Regions from separate parts of the Streptomyces sp. NPDC040589 genome, predicted to be linked through region 1. Evidence: riboswitches for the same ligand, from Rfam matches in the RefSeq annotation. Region 1 holds a riboswitch; each other region holds the start of a gene.
The links. A riboswitch is a leader RNA that binds a small molecule or an ion and turns the genes downstream of it on or off. The one in region 1 is predicted to bind cyclic di-AMP.

Region 1 (3,855 bases):
CAGCGGGCCGAGCCGAACACGTCCCCGGTCAGGCACTCGGAGTGCAGTCGCACCAGCGGGACCGGGCCCGGCTCGCCCAGGACTACGGCCACGTGTTCCTGGTTGTCGGCCAGCCCGTGGAAGGTGACGAGTTCGGCGTCGACCTGGTAGCCGTCGTGGAAGCGAAGCGGTACCCGGACGCGGGAGCGCGGGGTGGCGAGGGCGGCGGGGGTGTCGGGCATGCGGGGCCTCCGGGTTCCGTTCCTGTTCGGCTGCACAGCCGTCTGCTTCAGATTTGAAGCAGATCCACGGTTCGGAACACTACCCTTGCTTTAAATTTGAAGCAACGAGGTTCCGTCTCTTGTGACGTGCCTCACTTAAGCGCCTCGGGGCGGACTGCGGCCGCCTCACGAACGGGCCGGAGGGCCTCATGAACGGGCCGTGGAGGACCTCACGAACGGGCCGTGGAGGACCTCATGAACAGGCCGTGGAGGACCTCCGCCGCCATGGCACGTCGTCCGACGTCGGACGTGCCCCGTCCTCCTGGAGCCCCTGCGCGATCGCCGCGGAGATCTCCTCCAGCTGCGCCACCTGCTCCTCGCTGAGCCGGTCGAACACGAAACTCCGCACGGTCTCGACATGCCCGGGCGCCGCGCGCTCCAGTACGGCGAACCCCGCGTCGGTCAGTGCGGCGATACTGCCCCGCTTGTCGTACCGGCAGGCCTCGCGTCGCAGCATGCCGTCCTTCTCCAGCCGCGTCACCGCGTACGTCAGGCGGCTGCGTGTGATCTTCAGCCGCTCGGCGAGATCGGTCATGCGCAGACGCTGTTCGGGGGACTCCGACAGGACGGACAGGATGGAGTAGTAAAGGTGCGGCATGCCGGCGTCCTGCTGGAGCTGCCGGTCGATCGCGTCCTCCAGGAGCAGCGAGGATGCGATGTACGCGCGCCAGGCGCGTTGCTCCTCGGGGGTGAGCCAGCGAGTCGTCATGCCGCCAGTGTAGGTTTGTTTCAAACTTGAACCAAGACCCGGCGGGCTCGATCCCGCCGGTCCGCCGTCCCACCCGACCGGGGAGCGTCGATGCCTCACCCGTACGTCCTGCTGTCCGCCGCCGTCTCCCTCGACGGCTACCTGGACGACACCGGGCCCGAACGCCTGCTGCTGTCCGGCCCGGCCGACTTCGACCGGGTCGACGAGGTCCGGGCGTCCGTCGACGCGATCCTGGTCGGCGCCGGCACCATCCGCGCCGACAACCCGCGCCTGCTGGTCAACTCGGACCAGCGGCGCGCCGCCCGCACGGCTGCAGGCCAACCCGAATACCCCCTCAAGGTCACCGTCAGCGGCACCGGCGACCTCGACCCCGAGGCGCGGTTCTGGCACACCGGCGGCGAGAAGGTCCTCTACACGACCGACCAGGGCGCCGAGCGTGCCCGAGCCCTCGGCCTCGCCACCGACGTGGTCCCCCTCGGCACCGACCTCGACTGGCGGCGGCTCCTCACCCACCTGCACGACGCACGGGGCGTACGGCGGCTCATGGTGGAGGGCGGCGGCCTGATCCACACCCAGCTCCTCACCCAGGGCCTGGCCGACGAACTCCAGCTGGTGCTCGCACCGCTCTTCGTGGGCGATCCGAAGGCCCCCCGTCTCTTCGGGCCCGGCGGCTACCAGGGCGGCCGGCTCCGGCTGCTGGAGACACGGCGGATCGAGGACGTGGTCCTCATGCGCTACGAACCCACCGCCCCGGGCACCGGCTCCCTCGCCACCGCGGCCGACCACCACTGGCTGGCCCTCGCCTGCGAACTGGCGGACCTCTGCCCGCCGTCGGACACGGCGTTCAGCGTGGGCGCGGTGGTGGTCGCGGCCGACGGCACGGAACTGGCCCGCGGCCACTCCCGCGAGGGCGGCGACCCGGTCGCGCACGCCGAGGAGGCGGCCCTGGCGAAGCTCGACCCGTCCGACCCGCGGCTCGCCACCGCCACGGTCTACAGCAGCCTGGAGCCCTGCGCCCGCCGCGCCTCCCGCCCCGCACCCTGCGCCCGGCTGCTCCTCGACGCGGGCGTCCGCCGAGTGGTCACCGCCTGGCGCGAGCCGGACACCTTCGTCCAGGGCGCCGACGGCAGCGGCGTCCTGGCGGCCGGCGGGGCGAAGGTCGTCGCCCTCCTGGAACACGAGCAGCGGGCCAAGGCCCCGAACCGCCATCTGCTGCAGGGGGCGGATCCTGCCACTGAGTGAGGTGGTCACGAGTGGTCCCGCGGATGGCGTACACTGGAATCACAACGACGCGGGGTGGAGCAGCTCGGTAGCTCGCTGGGCTCATAACCCAGAGGTCGCAGGTTCAAATCCTGTCCCCGCTACTGAAGGCCGAGGGCCGGAATCCGAAAGGGTTCCGGCCCTCGGTGTATTTCCGGTGTTTCCGCACCCCCGTTACTGCCAGTGAGTGAAGCGCACCGCTCCGCATAACAACTGACACGCCGTCAATACCCGGCAGTCACTTACGGAGTGGTCAACTCGCCCGATTTGAGCCGGTCATGGCAGGTAAGTCCGCACGAAAAAGGTTAATGATCAAGTGGAATCGCTGGAATACACTCCCCGGGTCTATTAACGTTCGATAACGCAGCGCGGTCGTCCCAGCCGTCACAGAAGGCGGCTCCGTGCGCACGCGCCGAATCCCGAAAGGGAACCGGGGAACCACCACTTGGGGTGAATCGGGCGTAAGCCGCCGTGGAAGCACGGTCGGTATACGCGCGTAGGAGACCTTCCTGCTCCGAACCCGTCAGCTAACCCGGTAGGCGAGAAGGAAGGAAAGGAGTACGCCCACGTGGCGTCCAACCGGCCTGCCCCCGCGGCCCCGTTCGCGCGCAACCAGCGCGACACCGAGACTTTTGGCTACGGCGGTCAGCGCACCGACGAGGGCCCGTTCCAGGAGTGGAACCCCACCGAGGAATCCATCCGTCCCGTCCGTGGCCGGCATCGCGTCACCAAGCAGCGCGGCGGAGGCCTCGCCCGCAGCTCCACCGTCCTGGGCGTCGGCGTCATAGCCGCCGTGGGCGCGGGCGGCATGGCCAGCGCCCAGACCGGCAAGCCGCCGGTTTCCATCTCCGTGCCGGACCTGCCCTCGGTGGGTTCCCTCATCTCGGACGACGACACCCCCGCGGGCTCCTCGACTCCGCTCAGCGGTCTCGGCACCACCACGGCGGACACCGAGGAGAACTCCTCCGGCGCCGGCGAGGCGCTGCGCGCCCGGATCATGGCCCAGGTCGAGTACCAGCAGGACCAGATCGACACCAAGGCCGCGCAGGACGCCGCCGACGCCGCCGAGAAGGCGGCCGCGGAAGCCGTGGCCAAGGCCGAGGAAGAAGCCAAGGCCAAGGCCGCCGAGGCCAAGAGGAAGGCGGAGGAGGAGGCCAAGAAGAAGGCCGAGGCCGAGCGACTCGCCGCCCTCGCCAAGCAGTTCACGCTGCCGACCTCCTCGTACACCCTCACCTCGACCTTCGGTCAGGCCGGCGCCTACTGGTCCTCCGGCTACCACACGGGTCTCGACTTCGCCGCCCCCACGGGCACGCCGATCAAGGCGGTGCACAGCGGCACCATCACCGAGGCGGGCTGGAACGGCTCGTACGGCTACAAGACGGTCCTCACCCTCGATGACGGCACGGAGATCTGGTACGCGCACCAGTCCTCCATCGGCGTCAGCGTCGGCCAGAAGGTCAGCACGGGCGATGTCATCGGCCGTGTCGGTGCCACCGGCAACGTCACCGGCGCCCACCTGCACCTCGAGGTGCACTCCGGTGGCGCCGGCAGCGGGATCGACCCGATGGCGTGGCTGCGGGGCAAGGGACTGAACCCGTAAGCGGCACAAGCCAGTCGAAGCACCGG
Region 2 (3,855 bases), on a different contig from region 1:
CGGTACGCCGTGCTGTTCGGCGACCCGCAGCTCGCCCTGACCGCCGTGCAGCGCGTGCTGGAGGTCACGGCGGAGGAGGTCCAGGAGGTCGCCAAGGCCCGCCTGCGGCCCGACAACCGCGCGGTGCTCGTCTACGAGCCCGTCGCCGACGAGGCCGGCGAGGACGCCGACACCATCGAGGACACCGCGGCCACGAACGAGAATGAGGAGGCGGCCAAGTGACCGAGCTCGCCACGATGGACTTCCACCCCCGGCCCCAGGCGGGCGAGGCCAAGCCCTGGGCCTTCCCGGCCCCCGAGCGCGGCACGCTCGACAACGGCCTGACGGTGCTGCGCTGCCACCGCCCCGGCCAGCAGGTCGTCGCCGTGGAGGTGCTGCTGGACGCCCCCCTGGACGCCGAGCCGGCCGGCCTCGACGGTGTGGCCACGATCATGGCGCGGGCCTTCTCCGAGGGCACCGACAAGCACTCCGCCGAGGAGTTCGCCGCCGAGCTGGAGCGCGCCGGCGCCACGCTCGACGCGCACGCCGACCATCCGGGCGTCCGGCTGAGCCTGGAGGTCCCCGCTTCCCGGCTCGCCAAGGGCCTCGGCCTGATCGCCGACGCCCTCAGGGCGCCCGCGTTCGCGGACAGCGAGGTCGAGCGGCTGGTCAACAACCGTCTGGACGAGATCCCGCACGAGCTGGCCAACCCCGCCCGCCGTGCCGCCAAGGAGCTCTCCAAGGAGCTGTTCCCGGCGGGCTCGCGCATGTCGAGGCCCCGGCAGGGCACCGAGGAGACGGTCGCCGCGATCGACTCCGCGGCCGTACGCGGCTACTACGAGAAGCACGTCCGCCCGGCGACGGCCACCGCCGTGGTCGTCGGCGACCTCACCGGCATCGACCTCGACGCGCTGCTCGGCGACACGCTGGGCGCCTGGACCGGCTCCTCGGCCGAGCCGCGGCCGGTGCCGCCGGTGACCGCCGACGACACGGGCCGGGTCGTCATCGTGGACCGCCCGGGCGCCGTCCAGACGCAGCTGCTGATCGGCCGGATCGGCTCGGACCGGCACGACCGCGTCTGGCCCGCCCAGGTGCTCGGCACGTACTGCCTCGGCGGCACCCTCACCTCCCGCCTGGACCGCGTCCTGCGCGAGGAGAAGGGCTACACCTACGGCGTGCGGGCGTTCGCCCAGGTCCTCAGGTCCGCCCCGGACGGGACCGGTGCCGCGATGCTCGCCATCAGCGGCTCCGTGGACACTCCCAACACCGGCCCCGCCCTTGAGGACCTCTGGACGGTGCTGCGCACTCTCGCCGCCGAGGGGCTGACCGACGCCGAGCGGGACGTCGCCGTGCAGAACCTGGTCGGCGTGGCGCCGCTGAAGTACGAGACGGCGGCGGCCGTCGCGAGCACGCTGGCCGACCAGGTCGAGCAGCACCTGCCCGACGACTACCAGGCCGCGCTGTACCGGCAGCTCGCCGCGACCGGCACCGTGGAGGCCACCGCGGCGGCCGTCAGCGCCTTCCCGGTGGACCGTCTGGTGACCGTCCTCGTCGGCGACGCGGCGCAGATCAGGGGCCCCGTGGAGGCCCTCGGCATCGGCGAAGTCGCCGTAGTCGCCGCCGAGTAGCGGGAGGCGAGCGCCACGCGCGCGTAGGGGCCCTGGTTGTCTTCTAAGGCACCAGGGCTCCTTTATGTCCGAATTGGTGCGGGAGTTGCCTGTCTGCCCTGTGGGATGCGCTACAAAAGCCGGGATCCGTTTGGGAATTGAAAGTGGCGCCGCTTAGCGTCGTCCGGGCTGTTCGTCAGGCAGTGCGCCGCACCCGCGGCACCGGACAGTCATCGCCGAGTCCCCGTACGGCGCGAGCCAGGGGAGCCGGGGACCCACCGTAGTCCCTGGGGTGAATCGGACGCCCGCGCGAGTCGCGAGGGGGTCCGTAGGAGACCTTCCTGCTCCGAACCCGTCAGCTAACCCGGTAGGCGAGAGGGAAGGAAAGGACCAGCCACCACATGGCGTTCACGCGCGCCACCGGGAAGCACCGTCGTCCCAGCCGGATCCAGCGCCGCACGGCCCGCGCCGCGGGTGTCGCGGCCCTCGCCACCACCGGTGTCGTCGGCACCGTGGCCGCCCCGGCCTTCGCCGCGGAGCCCGCTGTCGAGCAGACGGGCCTCACCCCGGTCGTCACCATGGGCGACACCGTGGCCCAGAAGATCGACGCCCAGGCCGTCGCCCAGAAGCAGGCGGCCGAAGAGGCCGCCGCCAAGAAGAAGGCCGAGGAGGCCGCCCGCGAGCGCGCCGCCGAGGCGGCCAAGGAGGCCAAGGAGCGGGCCGAGGAGGCCCGCGAGGCCAAGGAGCGGGCCGCCCGCGAGGCCGAGCGCAAGCGCCTCAACACCTTCGTGTCCCCGATCTCCGGCTCGTACGTCTCCACCGGCTACAAGTCCGGCGGCGCCGTCTGGTCCTCCGGCAGCCACACCGGGGTCGACTTCCACGCCTCCAGCGGCACGGCCGTCCATTCGGTCGGCATGGGTGAGGTCGTCGAGGCCGGCTGGGGTGGTTCCTACGGCAACCAGGTCGTGATCAAGATGAACGACGGGACGTACACCCAGTACGGCCACCTGTCGTCCAGCAGCGTCTCGGTGGGCCAGAAGGTCACTCCGGGCCAGCAGATCGGCCTGTCCGGCGCGACCGGCAACGTCACCGGCCCGCATCTGCACTTCGAGGCCCGCACCGGCCCCGAGTACGGCTCCGACATCGACCCCGTCGCCTACCTCCGCTCGCACGGCGTGAACGTCTGAACATCTGACGGCGACTGTTCTTCCCGAAAGCCCCGGCTCCCCGAGCCGGGGCTTTCGGCGTTCGCCACGGCCGACTGTCCAAAAAATATCCCTGATTTCCTGCCTGCCGTCGGAAATTCCGGCTCATTGCAATAGAGTCACGGAACACACGTCGCCAGTCGACGTTTCACGGGGATTAAGGGGAGGTCGGTCATGCGTATTCCCGCGCACTCGGTGTGCACGGCCATCCGGGACGACATCGTCGCGGGTGTCTACGAGCGCGGCAGCCGGCTCACCGAGGAACTCCTCGCGCGCCGCTACGGCGTCTCGCGCGTCCCCGTCCGGGAGGCCCTGCGCACCCTGGAGGCCGAGGGCTTCGTGGTCACCCGGCGGCACGCGGGCGCGTGCGTCGCCGAACCCACCGAGCAGGAGGCCGCCGACCTGCTGGAGATGCGCATGCTGCTGGAGCCGCTGGGTGCCGCTCGCGCCGCCCAGCGCCGCACCGAGGCCCATCTGAAGGTGCTGCGCGGCCTGGTCAGGCTCGGCCAGGAGCGCGCCCGCCGGGGCAACAGCGACGACCTGCGCTCTCTGGGTGGCTGGTTCCACGAGACGCTCGCCCAGGCCTCCGGCAGCCCCGCGCTGACCTCGATGCTCACCCAGCTCCGGCACAAGATCGCCTGGATGTACGCCGTGGAGGCGCCGGCCGGACCCGTGGAGTCCTGGGCCGAGCACGGCGCGATCGTGGACGCGGTGGCGCGCGGGGACAGCGAGCGCGCGCGGGCGGTCACGGCGCTGCACACCGAGCGCGCGACGGCCGCGCACCGGCTGCGTTTCGGCTCCGCCGGGGAGCGCGCCGAGCGTGTGAGGAACTCGCAACATGCCGTAAACACGGCAAGCCTGCGGCATTAACACAGGAGCCGTATACAAAGAGTGGGTAATTCGCGGGGGATTATTTCTGCTGCCCGCCGACAAGAAATTCACCGGAAAGACGAAGAGCTCGCCCGATGAATTCGGACGAGCTCTTCAGGGTGCGCCGGGTCAGGCGCGGGGAAATACTCAGACGGTCTCGGGGAGCTCCTCGAGCCCCTCGGAGACCAGCTTGG
Region 3 (3,855 bases), on a different contig from region 1:
CCGTCGGGGCCGGGATCACCGACGCCCTCGGTGAAGCTGTCCCCCACCGCCACGTACGACCCGATCACTGCTCTGCTGTCACTCTTCCAATCGTCTGCCACAGCAGCTCATAATTCACCCTCGAATGTGACCTACGCGACCGTAGGAAGGGGTTGACGGGCGGTGAGATAAGCCACTCCTAAAGTGTTCGCCAACTCCGGAATAGCCCGTCCCTCAGGGATGTTGCGGGGTGAGTCGCCAGACCCGGAAGCCCGTGATCCGGAAGTGGCTCCACACGGTCCGGAAGGCGAAGTGCCCGCTCGTGTACGGCTGCGGGTCGGTGTGGTCGAAGACGAGCCGCCCGTTGTTCCACCAGCGCACCGTCGACCCGTCGGAGACGATCCGGACCCGGTTCGGCTCGCCCGGGACCAGCAGCGGCTGGGTGTAGTCGTAGACCAGGGGACGCACACCGGCCTGGCCGACGTAACGCCGCATCCTGGTCGTGGTGTTGTAGTTGGCGCCGTATCCGGCGTAGTACGTCGTCAGGTGGTCGCATTCCTCCAGCGCCCCGCCACGCGGCGTCGCGAAGAGGTCGTCCGGGGAGCGGACGTCGGTCGCGTTCCAGAAGTTGTTGAGGTCCGAGACCCGGTCGTTGGCCCCGCCCTCGGAGACGGGCGTGGCGGTGTATTCGAGGACGTACGGCCCTTCGAGGCGCCGCCGGAACCAGACGGTCGCTCCGCTCGGTACGTCGATGTCCAGGACGCCGCGGGAGGCGGTGACGGTGCCGCCGTCCTGGAGTTCGGTCGCCCACTGGGCGAGGCCGTGACAGAAGTCGTCGTGGGCGATCAGGCGGCGGTGACGGGGCGCGGCGTTCGCGGTCGCCGTCGGGGCGAGGGCGGCCAGGGCGGCTCCGGCAGCCAGGGCTCCGAACGTTCTCCGGGTGGTCGGCACGGGACACAGCTCCTTCGGAAAGCGCTTGCACTCACGACGGGATCACTGTGTCCCAACTGCCGCGTCCTGTCGATCCCTTGAGACGATCGGCGGCCGCGGACACACCGAAGGCCGGACCCGGGGATCGGGGTCCGGCCTTCGGCCGCGTGTCAGGCAGGTGGTCGTGCGATCGGTCAGCCCACGGAGACGCCGTGCGAGCGCAGGTAGGCGACCGGGTCCACGTCCGAGCCGTAGTCCGGCGTGGTGCGGATCTCGAAGTGCAGGTGCGGTCCGGTCACGTTGCCGGTCGCACCGGACAGACCGATCTGCTGCCCCGCCGTCACGGTCTGGCTGGCCGAGACGGAGAGCTGGGACAGGTGGGCGTACTGCGCGTACTTGCCGTCCTCGAGCTGGATGACGACCTGGTTGCCGTACGCGCCGCCCCAGCCGGCGGAGACGACCGTGCCCGCGCCGACGGCCTTGAGCGAGGTGCCGGTCGGGACGACGAAGTCGACACCGGTGTGGTAACCGCTGGACCACATGCTGCCGGACATGTGGTACGGAGTGCCGACGGCGGCGCCGTCCACCGGGAGGCTGAAGCCGGAGGCCTCGGCGGCCGGCTTGGCGGCGGCCGCCTTCGCGGCGGTGTCGGCCTTCGAGGACGACTCGGAGGCGGACGACTTCTCAGCCGACGCCTTCGGCTTCTCGGCCGCCTTGGGCGCGGACGACTGCGTCTTGGGCGCGCTCGCCGCCTTCTTGCCGACCGAGAGCTTCAGGCCCGGGTGGATCAGCGACGGGTCGGAGCCGACGGCGTCACGGTTGTCGGCGTAGAGCTTCTTCCAGCCGCCGCTGACGTTCTGGTCGTCGGCGATCTTCGCGAGATAGTCGCCGGCCTTCACGGTGTACGTGTGGGCGCCCGTGGCCTTTTCGGCGGCCTTCTTCTCGGCGGCCGGAGCGGACTGGACGGCCTTTTCCGGAGCCGACTGCGGGGTGGCGGCATGGGCGCCGGCTGCGCCCATGAGCGGAAGGGCGAGGGCGGCCCCGCCGGTTCCGGCGACGGCGATGGAGCGGGTGAAACGCTGGGACTTCGGGCGACGGTGCTTACCCTTCGCGGGCATGGCGGATTCCTCTCCGGCGCCTGCGAGGTGAGCTGTCGGGTGCGGGCTGGAGATGCCCGGCCGCGCCGAAGTGCGGCTGAACCCCAAGCCGTTCCGGGAACCGGAACAGGCGTCTTACCTGTGGGTCCCCCGCTCCTGCCATACACGGGTGAGTGTGTGCGGGCTCCGGGCGGCGGCAGGATTAGGCGTCCGTCCGGATTGGTGTGGAACGTAAGCGACCGAGACGCAATGGGACAAGCTTGCGGTTGCCTGTGAGGGCGTTTTTCTTGACGCATCAGCACATTTCCCGTCACCGAGCGTGGATTTCCGATCTCTGTTTTTCCTCAATGCCCCTGAATAGCGCAAGAATTACGTGAACATGACGACAACACATCGTCACGAATATGACGATGGTCACGCACCCCGACCTCATCTCCTTTACGATCGGGGCACGTTATACCGAAACACCTGAAGTACCTTATTCGACTCATTCGCCCTATTCGGACAGAACGGCTACTTGCGCTTAAGGCGGACGACCGCGGCATCCAGGTCCCCACGCAGGCCGACCCGCAGCCCGTGATGCGTCAGTACGGCCCCTCGGTGAACTTCGCCCGTTTCGAGGCATTCGTACGCTGCTGCCGGGTCGAGGCCCCGCAGCCGGAGCGCCGGAACGGGCTCGCCGTAGCGCTGCGCCTGGAGCCAGGCCAGGACGACGGTCTCGTCGCCGAGGACGTACTGCACCGCGCTCAGGCCGCCCTCCGGGGGCCGCAGCCGGTACAGGTCGCCGCGTTGCACCACGGGCCGGATCTCCTTGTAGAGCCCCACCCACTCCCGTGCCTCGGCGAGCTCCTCCGCCGTCCACCGCGTGAGGTCGCCGCCCACTCCGAGCACCCCGGCCATGGCACTGACGAACCGGAACCGCAGGGAGCTGGCCCGCTGGTTGAGCATGGCGTTCGGGCTGTCGGTGACCCAGGCGGCCATGACCCGGGCCGGATGGATCTGGCTGAAGCCGTGCTGGATGGCGAGCCGGTCGAGCGGGTCGGTGTTGTCGGAGGTCCACACCTGGTCCGTGCGGCCCAGCACCCCGAGGTCGATCCGGCCGCCACCGCCCGAGCAGGACTCGAAGGCCACCCCGGGGTGGGCCGCCCGCAGCCGGTCCAGCAGGGCGTACAGGGCGCGGACGTGGTCGACCCAGAGCCGCTGCGGGTAGGGGTCGTCCGGCCAGCCGGCGTCGGTGAAGCAGCGGTTGAAGTCCCACTTGACGTAGTCGATCGGCGCGCTGGAGAGCAGCCCGTCGAGCTGCTCCCACAGATACTCCTGGACGTCCTCGCGGGCGAGGTTCAGCACGAGCTGATTGCGGAATTCCGTCCGCTTTCGTCCCGGTTGGTACTGCACCCAGTCGGGGTGCGCGCGGTAGAGGTCGCTGTCCGCGTTGACCATCTCCGGCTCGACCCAGATCCCGAACCGCATGCCGAGGCCGTGCACATGGTCGGCGAGCGGCTTCAGCCCGCCCGGGAAGCGGTCGGGGTTGGGCGTCCAGTCACCGAGCCCGGCCCGGTCGCTGGTCCGGGACCCGAACCAGCCGTCGTCGACCACGAACAGCTCCACGCCCATGCCGGCGGCCCGCTCGGCGAGCGCCCGCTGCTGCTCCTCGGAGATGTCGAACTCGGTGGCCTCCCAGGAGTTGAACAGCACCGGGCGGTCCCGGTCCGCGTCCGGGACGACGTGGGTCCGCTGGTAGGCGTGCCAGGCGCGGCTCGCCCCGCCGAAGCCGCCGTCGCTCCAGAGCCCGGCGAAGACGGGGGTCGTGTACGACTCGCCCGTGGCCAGCATCAGCAGGCCCGAGTCG
Region 4 (3,855 bases), on a different contig from region 1:
AATCGGCCAGGGAAATACGTCAGACCCCGGACTCAACTCCACGTACTGCTGGGGTATGACACGGAAGGGCGGCTTCTCCCCCGACCCGTAGGGGTTGCCGGTCAGCCAGCCCGGTGCACCACCGCGTCGCACAGCTCCACGAGTGCCGTCTTCGCGGCGCACTCGGGCAGGGGAGCCAGCGCCGAGCGGGCGTCCTGGGCGTAGCGCACGGTGTCCTTCCGGGCCTGCTCCAGCGCCGGGTGGGCGCGCAGCAGGCGCAGGGCCTCGGCGTGCCGTTCGTCGTCGGTGAGGTCGGAGTCCAGCAGCTCGCACAGGGCGATGTCGTCCGTGAGCCCGAGCCGGGCCGCCCGCTCGCGCAGCCGCAGCACCGGCATGGTGGGGATGCCCTCGCGCAGATCGGTGCCGGGCGTCTTGCCGGACTCGTGGGAGTCGGAGGCGATGTCCAGGACGTCGTCGGCGAGCTGGAAGGCGACGCCGAGCCGCTCGCCGTACTGGGTCAGCACGTCCACGGTCGTCTCGTCGGCGCCGGACATCATGGCGCCGAACCGGCACGACACCGCCACCAGCGAACCCGTCTTGCCGCCCAGCACGTCCAGGTAGTGCTCGACGGGGTCGCGGCCGTCCTGCGGTCCGGCCGTCTCCAGGATCTGCCCGGTCACCAGCCGTTCGAACGCCTCGGCCTGCACCCGCACCGCCTCCGGACCGAGGTCGGCCAGGGTGTGCGAGGCACGGGCGAAGAGGAAGTCGCCGGTGAGGACCGCGACGGAGTTGCCCCAGCGGGTGTTCGCACTCGCCACCCCGCGGCGCACCGTCGCCTCGTCCATCACGTCGTCGTGGTACAGCGTGGCGAGGTGGGTCAGCTCCACGACGACGGCCGACGGCACGATCCCGGGCGCGTACGGGTCACCGAACTGGGCGGAGAGCATCACGAGCAGCGGACGGAACCGCTTGCCGCCGGCCCGCACCAGGTGCTGGGCGGCCTCCGTGATGAAGGGCACCTCGCTCTTGGTGGCCTCGAACAAGCCTTCCTCGACAGCCGCCAACCCGGCCTGGACATCGGCTTCCAGAGCCTGGTCCCGCACGCTCAGCCCGAACGGCCCGACGTCGGTCACGAGGGGTCTCCTGTCTGCTGTGTCTGCCGGTGATTACGCGGATTGTCGATAGGTCGCTGCCATCACTCGACTCAGCGTATCCGGTCACGTTTCGATCACCGCCAGCGCCCATGGTTACAGGCCGGGTGGTATCTGATCACGACCGTTATGTTTTCGATCAGCTCATAAGAACAGACATTTATCGACTTACCAGGAGGTAGTGAGATATACACGATTTGCCATGATGATTGAGCAAATTCCCATTGGCGGGAATTGCCCCACAGGCTCGTGATCAGTGAGTTGAATCACGTTAACCCCTTTGTCGCCCCACCTCGGCATCGACCCGTACCCCCTTCAGCCGAACGCCAGTTGAGCCTTGGCTCTCGCAAAGGATCAAGCGGACCAAACACCCCCGACCAAGGTCAACCACGCGATATGTGACTCCGGTGCTTGTTCCCGACATGTGCTCTCGCATACGTTCCCGGCCTGTCCGGCGGACGCCGAATCCTGCCACCGCCCGGACCCCCACACGAACCGACCACTCACGCAGGGCAGGAGCGGGGGACCCAGGTAAGTCGCCGGTCCGCACAGCGGCACGGCTCGGGGTGAAGCCGCGTACGGCAGTACACCGCCATACGCGGCCGGGCACCTCCCGGCCCGAACCCGACAGCTCACCTCGCAGGCGCCGGAGAGGAATTTCGCCATGGCCGGACGAGGCAAGCACCGTCGCCCCAGAACCAACCCGCTCTCCCGAGGTGTCGCGATCGCCGGCACCGGCGGAGCGGCACTGACCCTCCCGCTCCTCGGAGCCACCTACGCGAGCGCGGCCGAGGCGCCGCAGAGCGCACCCGCCGTCGCACAGTCCGTGCCGCAGGCGGCCCAGCCCAAGTCGCTCACGTACACCGTGGTCAAGGGCGACACGCTCTACCGCATCGCGGACAAGTACGACGTCGCGGGCGGCTGGAAGAAGCTCTACAAGGACAACCGCTCCGCCGTCGGCGACAGCCCGAAGCTGATCCACCCGGGTCTGAAGCTGAAGGTGTCGACGACCAAGGCGCCCGCCGCGAAGAAGGCGACCAAGTCGTCCGCCCCCGCCAAGCCCGCCGGTGGCGCCGCCAAGGCCACCCAGGCCTCCGCGAAGACCTACGCCAACAACCTCGACGGGTGGATCCGCGAGGCGCTGGACGTCATGGCGCAGAAGGGCATTCCGGGGTCGTACGACGGCATCTACCGCAACGTCATGCGCGAGTCGTCCGGCAACCCCCAGGCGATCAACAACTGGGACTCCAACGCCGTCAAGGGCACCCCCTCCAAGGGCCTGCTCCAGACCATCGACCCGACCTTCCAGGCCTACCACGTGGACGGCACGTCGTGGGACCCGTACGACCCGGTCGCCAACATCACGGCGGCCTGCAACTACGCGGCCGACCGCTACGGCTCGATCGACAACGTCAACGGCCCGTACTGAGCCGTCCCGCCCAGCAGTCGCTCGAGGACGACGGCGATGCCGTCGTCCTCGTTCGACAGGGTGATCTCGTCGGCCACGGCCTTGAGTTCGGGATGGGCGTTCGCCATCGCGACGCCGTGGGCGGCCCAGTCGAACATCGGGATGTCGTTGGGCATGTCACCGAAGGCGATGGTGTCCGCCGGCCGCAGCCCCAGATGCTCGGCCGCCAGCGCCAGGCCCGTCGCCTTGGTGACGCCGCACGGCTGGAGCTCGACCGTGCCGGGCCCCGACATCGTCACCGTCGCCAGTGAGCCGACCACCGAACGGGCCGTCGCCGCCAACTCGTCGTCCGTCAGGTAGGGGTGGCGCAGCAGCACCTTGCTGATCGGCTCGCCCCACAGGTCGTCGCGCCGCTCGACCCGTACGGCCGGCAGGGTCGGGTGCGGCATCAGATAGCCCGGCTCGATGAGCGTGAGCCCGTCGACCCCGTCCTGGTCGACCGCGGCGTACACCTGCCCCACCTCGGCCTCGATCTTGCCGAGCGCGGTCTCCGCCAGTTCCCGGTCCAGGGTGATGGACCACAGCAGCCGGTCCGCGCCCGCGTCGTACACCTGCGCGCCCTGCCCGCACACCGCGAGCCCCGTGCAGCGGAGGTCGTCGAGGAGCGGTCGCACACGCGGCGCCGGCCGGCCCGTCACCACGAGGTGCTGGGCACCGGTGTCCGCCACCCGCGCGAGCGCGGCGAGCGACCGGTCGGAGAGGGTGTCGTCGCCGCGCAGCAGCGTTCCGTCCAGGTCGGTGGCGATGAGTGAATATGCGATGGGTGCGGCCATGATCAGAGAATACGGACAGCGCGCCCGTTCGTTTCATCCCCCGGCGCACACCGATTGCCCGGTTGAAGGCCTCTGTACCAGTTGGCAACAACATGGTCCGCTACCTACCGTCGGGGCCGTCTCGAGCGGTACCTTCCATGTGTCCAGGGGGGACTTGATCGGGGGGTCGGGTTGAGCAGTGGGCGCATTCGCGTGGCTGGGCCCGGGGAGCTCGGCGAAGGGGAAAAGGAGCGCTGGCGCGCACTGCGCGCTGCCTCCGAGGCACCGCGCAACCCTTTCATGGAACCGGAGTTCACCGAAGCCGTCGGCCTGGTGAGGCCGCAGGCCCGGGTCGCGGTGGTGTACGAGGGGCTGGAGCCGGTCGGCTTCCTGCCCTATGAACGGGGCCCGTTGGGCCAGGGCCGGGCGATCGGGCTCGGCGTCTCGGACGCGCAGGGGGCGATCCTGCGGCCGGGCCTGGACCTGGACACGGGCCGGCTCCTCA

Region 2: linked by a shared signal. The riboswitch ahead of ACZ58V_RS38720 (M23 family metallopeptidase) and the one ahead of ACZ58V_RS22720 (M23 family metallopeptidase) in region 1 are both predicted to bind cyclic di-AMP.
Region 3: linked by a shared signal. The riboswitch ahead of ACZ58V_RS09855 (M23 family metallopeptidase) and the one ahead of ACZ58V_RS22720 (M23 family metallopeptidase) in region 1 are both predicted to bind cyclic di-AMP.
Region 4: linked by a shared signal. The riboswitch ahead of ACZ58V_RS05945 (transglycosylase SLT domain-containing protein) and the one ahead of ACZ58V_RS22720 (M23 family metallopeptidase) in region 1 are both predicted to bind cyclic di-AMP.

What each region holds. Positions count from the first base shown of each region.
Region 1 covers NZ_JBVIWP010000005.1:20,182-24,036, reverse strand. Annotated here, with positions in the region: gene ACZ58V_RS22740 (GTP cyclohydrolase II) at 1-221, opposite strand, end outside; gene ACZ58V_RS22735 (MarR family winged helix-turn-helix transcriptional regulator) at 454-969, opposite strand; gene ACZ58V_RS22730 (dihydrofolate reductase family protein) at 1,060-2,211, shown strand; tRNA gene ACZ58V_RS22725 (tRNA-Met) at 2,260-2,333, shown strand; cyclic di-AMP (ydaO/yuaA leader) riboswitch at 2,630-2,786, shown strand; gene ACZ58V_RS22720 (M23 family metallopeptidase) at 2,798-3,829, shown strand.
Region 2 covers NZ_JBVIWP010000014.1:119,689-123,543, forward strand. Annotated here, with positions in the region: gene ACZ58V_RS38710 (M16 family metallopeptidase) at 1-222, shown strand, start outside; gene ACZ58V_RS38715 (M16 family metallopeptidase) at 219-1,607, shown strand; cyclic di-AMP (ydaO/yuaA leader) riboswitch at 1,811-1,975, shown strand; gene ACZ58V_RS38720 (M23 family metallopeptidase) at 1,988-2,773, shown strand; gene ACZ58V_RS38725 (GntR family transcriptional regulator) at 2,966-3,661, shown strand; gene ACZ58V_RS38730 (HPr family phosphocarrier protein) at 3,809-3,855, opposite strand, start outside.
Region 3 covers NZ_JBVIWP010000002.1:627,875-631,729, forward strand. Annotated here, with positions in the region: gene ACZ58V_RS09845 (SGNH/GDSL hydrolase family protein) at 1-68, opposite strand, end outside; gene ACZ58V_RS09850 (DUF6250 domain-containing protein) at 214-930, opposite strand; gene ACZ58V_RS09855 (M23 family metallopeptidase) at 1,104-2,027, opposite strand; cyclic di-AMP (ydaO/yuaA leader) riboswitch at 2,032-2,188, opposite strand; gene ACZ58V_RS09860 (alpha-galactosidase) at 2,520-3,855, opposite strand, start outside.
Region 4 covers NZ_JBVIWP010000001.1:1,286,052-1,289,906, forward strand. Annotated here, with positions in the region: gene ACZ58V_RS05940 (polyprenyl synthetase family protein) at 102-1,112, opposite strand; cyclic di-AMP (ydaO/yuaA leader) riboswitch at 1,617-1,791, shown strand; gene ACZ58V_RS05945 (transglycosylase SLT domain-containing protein) at 1,795-2,559, shown strand; gene ACZ58V_RS05950 (HAD family hydrolase) at 2,523-3,371, opposite strand; gene ACZ58V_RS05955 (GNAT family N-acetyltransferase) at 3,543-3,855, shown strand, end outside.